DNA from 2 places in the Lysinibacillus sp. NPDC095746 genome. Region 1 is predicted to be linked to the other one. Evidence: predicted binding sites of a transcription regulator. Region 1 holds the regulator's gene; the other holds the start of a gene.
What was found. The regulator LexA, encoded in region 1, represses DNA repair genes until DNA is damaged. The targets are predictions, from matches to a motif close to CGAACATATGTTCG.
Positions count from the first base shown of each region.

Region 2: the regulator LexA is predicted to act here: its motif matches at 1,203-1,216, upstream of ACIQ7N_RS04890 (carbohydrate kinase).

Region 1 is NZ_JBIWGL010000006.1:35,743-37,951, forward strand. Features, by position in the region: gene ACIQ7N_RS06165 (gamma-glutamyl-gamma-aminobutyrate hydrolase family protein) at 32-754, shown strand; gene lexA (transcriptional repressor LexA) at 930-1,547, opposite strand; gene yneA (cell division suppressor protein YneA) at 1,710-2,021, shown strand; gene ACIQ7N_RS06180 (YneB family resolvase-like protein) at 2,018-2,209, shown strand, end outside.
Region 2 is NZ_JBIWGL010000004.1:154,140-156,348, forward strand. Features, by position in the region: gene ACIQ7N_RS04885 (pseudouridine-5'-phosphate glycosidase) at 1-74, opposite strand, end outside; gene ACIQ7N_RS04890 (carbohydrate kinase) at 79-1,170, opposite strand; gene ACIQ7N_RS04895 (hypothetical protein) at 1,345-1,608, shown strand; gene ACIQ7N_RS04900 (MFS transporter) at 1,672-2,209, opposite strand, start outside.

The DNA.
Region 1 (2,209 bases):
AATGCAAGCTAAAGATCATGGAGGGGATAGGATGAAACCAATTATCGGAATAACGGCTTTTGCGGAGGATGATTTGTCCTCAAGATTAAATGCTGCTTATAGCAAAAGTATAATGGAAGCAGGGGGAGTTCCACTAATAATTCCAATTGGCGTTGAAGAGGATGTAGCACAAATTTTATCGTTGACGGACGGTTTATTACTATCGGGTGGCTATGATGTACATCCATTCCTCTTTGACGCAGAACCTACACCAAAATTAGGGAAGGTTCATCCTGAACGAGATGCAGTGGAGCTTGCTTTAATTAATGCAGCCTCTATTCGGAAAATGCCGATTCTCGGAATTTGTCGAGGGCTTCAAATACTAAATGTTGCGTTTGGGGGCACAGTCTATCAGGATATTGAAAGTGAGTATCATAGTAAAAAATTAATAAAGCATGTGCAACAAGCAGCGAGGGGTGTTACAACACATTATGTTAACCTATCACCTGATACATTATTAAAAACGATTATTGAGGAAGAAAAAATTGCTGTGAATTCATTTCATCATCAGGCAATAAACGTAGTAGCAGAAAAGCTGAAAGTAGTAGCAAAATCAAGTGATGGTATCGTTGAAGCGGTAGTGCATGATGATTTACCATTTTGTTTAGCAGTTCAATGGCATCCTGAAGAGTTAGCTATTGCAGGAGATGCAGTATCAAAGAAACTATTTGCTGCATTTGTAAAGGCAAGTTTGAAATTTAAGGTAGAGGCATAAACTTTACTAAGATAACCTTGGTGATGAACATGAATACATTGCTAGGTGTAAGGAATCCATTTTCAAGTGGGTTCTTTTTTAGTGATTAAAATAACACTCAAAAGATAAGAAAAAGAGGTTTATGCCCATTTGTGAACATAATAACCTCCTTTTATACTTTAATATTGAGATACTTTTAATGTACACGACGATATAGACCTACAACATGCCCTAAAATAGAAATTTGATCTACGATAATTGGCTCCATTGTTGAGTTTTCAGGCTGTAAACGAAAATGACTTTTTTCCTTAAAGAAACGCTTTACAGTTGCTTCATTCTCTTCAGTCATTGCTACGACAATATCACCATTATCAGCTGTTGCTTTTTGTTTAACAATAACTAAATCTCCGTCTAAAATGCCAGCTTCAATCATTGATTCACCCATAATTTCAAGCATAAATAATTGATCTTCACTTGTACCATAAATATCTGGGAGTGGGAAATATTCATCGATATTTTCAACAGCAGTTATTGGAGAACCTGCAGTAACCTTCCCAACTAATGGGACATGAATAACGTGTTGCTTTTGGATAGAATCCTCTGGCTCTAAAATTTCAATAGCACGTGGTTTAGTTGGATCGCGTCGAATCAAGCCTTTTTGTTCTAAACGAGCTAAATGCCCATGAACTGTTGAGCTTGAAGCAAGTCCAACTGCCTCCCCAATCTCACGTACAGATGGTGGATACCCCTTTGCTCGTACTTCTTCTTTAATGAACTCTAATATAGCCTCTTGTCTTTTCGAAACTTTTTTCATAATTGCTCACCTCTTTTTTTAATCATTTTACTAATTAGTAGTATAACAGAATGCGAACACTTAAGCAAACATAGGTTCGAAAAGCGTTTGACAAAAACGTTTGTTCGTATTAATATGAGAACATATATTCCGAACAAACATTCTAGAAAAGGGGTTTTAAACATGAACTGGTTTAAGAAAAATCCACATATTACAACTTTATTAGGAGCTTGTTTGCTTTTTGCGGCATACCTTTTTATAACAGACCCAGGCGATGTAACGTACACAGAAATTGAAATCGCACATGGTGATAGCTTATGGTCGTTAGCCGATCAATACCGTGGTAAAATGAAAACGGATGAATGGATTAAGCTTGTGAAAACAGAAAATGAATTATCGAACGCACAAATTATTGCAGGTAAATCCTTAGTGATTCCAGTAGTGGGTGACCCATCCCCTATAAATTCAATTGAAATTGCGAGAAACGACAAATGAAAATGAATCAACAATCGGCCGTTGTCTATTGCCGTGTGAGTACAGAAAAAGAGACACAAAGTTCCTCGTTAGAGCGTCAGCAGGAGGAGTTGATGCGCTATGCTAAAGAACAGGGCTACGAAGTTAAGCATGTTTTTAAGGACAAGCATAGTGGTTATGATGTGGAACGTGAAGGTTTACTAGAAATG
Region 2 (2,209 bases), on a different contig from region 1:
TCTAATGCTACAATTGGTAAGCCTTTTGCTTGTCCTGCTTTTACTTCTTCTGATAATACGATGAATTCTTTCATGTTGTTATTCCTCCATTTCACTGTTTAACAAATCAACTGATAGCTCAGGTCTTACTGTATATGGGGATGCAAGCGTATTTTTGGCATTCGTTAAGCCTGCGTCAATACATGTTGCAAAGGATTGCCCAGTAAGCCAGCTGTGGATTACAGCACTTACAAAGGCGTCCCCGGCACCTGTTACATCTTCAATTTTTTCTATAGCTTTCGCCACGTAATTGCTTGGCTTCGTTGTAACGGAAGCTGCATACACACCCTTGCTACCCGCTGTAATAATTACGTGGTCAGCACCTAATGTAAGAAGTTGCTGTAAAGCCTTTTCATAATGCACAGAGTTTTCGATTTTCTGACCAACAATCGTCTCTGCTTCATCTGTGTTACAAATAAACCATGTTACACCTTGCAACGTATCAGGTAATCGATTCATTTTTGGCGAAGATACCGGTACGATGACAAACGGAATGTCACGGGCAATTGCAACCTGCTGTATGTAAGCCACTGTTTCCTTTGGACAGTTCAAGTCCATAATAAAGCAGCCTGCGTTCATGAGCATTGCCTCATGTTTTTTTAGCAAACTTGGCAATAAAAGATCATATACTTCCATATTCGCTACCGCTAATGCTAGCTCGCCCTGCTCATCCATAATCGCGGTATAGGAACCAGTCGAAGCGTCTGGTAACTGCTCCACATAACGTAAATTCATAAATGGCTCCGAAGCTTCTTGGATCACTTGCCAATCAGCATCTTTGCCGGCAGTAGTCAGCAATGTTACTTGATGATTTAATCTGCCTAAGTTTTCAGCAATGTTTCGTCCAACACCCCCTACACTAAATGAAGAGCTTGCAGGATTAGATGTACCGAACTGGACATTCCCCTTCACATGAAATTTTCGGTCAAGATTGGCTCCACCGATACAAATGATTTCATTTTCCTCAGGTAAAATATACGCACGGCCTACAATTTTCCCCTGTTTCGTCAAGCTCGATACTAAATTAGCAAGGACTGGTCGAGACAGATTCATCTTATCGGCCATCTCTTGTTGAGACATAAACGGATTCTGGCGAATTAATGCAAGGACCGCCTGTTCTCTTTCATTCATAGCATCACCTTTTGTTATATTTGTTTACATTATAAACTTTTGTTTGGACGGTGTCAAAAAATTTTTAATGAAAAAAGTTGAAACCAATATGATATTGGCTTCAACTTCATGTTGTGATAGCTATTGCTTCAATGAAATTAAGGTGTCAGGTGGTGCGAAAACGAAGCTGTCACTATGCAACAGCAACAAATGTTTTCTATACGTGAAATCGATAGCTGCGGAAATTCGGGTTTTCTTGCGTTCTTTGCTCGGTTAGTGGTGCAGCTTTATACTTTAGCGGCGGCTAACGTTTGCGGCGCGACTTTTTGCTTTTGCGGCGGTCTTCCTTTCGTTTGCGGCGCAACTTTATACTTTAGCAGCGGTCTTCCTTTCGTTTGCGGCGCATCTTTATACTTTAGCAGCGTTCTTTCTTCTGTTTGCGGCGCATATCAATATTAGCTGACAAAATTTGAGAACCGACGATAGTCAAGTGTATCGCCCTAAGCAAAGCCAGTAGCTAGTTCAAATATTGGCATGATGGGGCGTTTGTTTTTTCACGATGATGACAAATAAACTTGCCAATGCACAGAACATTCCAGCAAGGAAAAAGGCCCAAGTATATGAATTGAAAAACTTATAAATGAGGCCTCCACCATAGGCAGCAACTGCAGCTCCTGCTTGATGTGATGCGAAAATCCACCCATAAATAATGCCACTTTTATTCGTACCAAAAATTTGTCTAGAAATGCTAATCGTTGGAGGTACTGTAGCAATCCAATCTAATCCATAAAATATTGTAAAGATTGTCAGTAAAGTTAGCGACCCTTGCATTAATGCATACGGGAGTAAAAGCAGAGACATTCCTCTTAAAAGGTAATACCAAAACAATAACCATCGATTATCAAAACGATCAGACAGCCACCCGGATAAAGTAGTACCTACAAGGTTAAACACTCCCATAAAGGAAAGAAAGGATGCAGCGGTTACTAAAGGGACACCAAAGCTAATACAGTAAGAAACAAAATGAGTACCAACTAACCCACTAGTTGACAGTCCACAA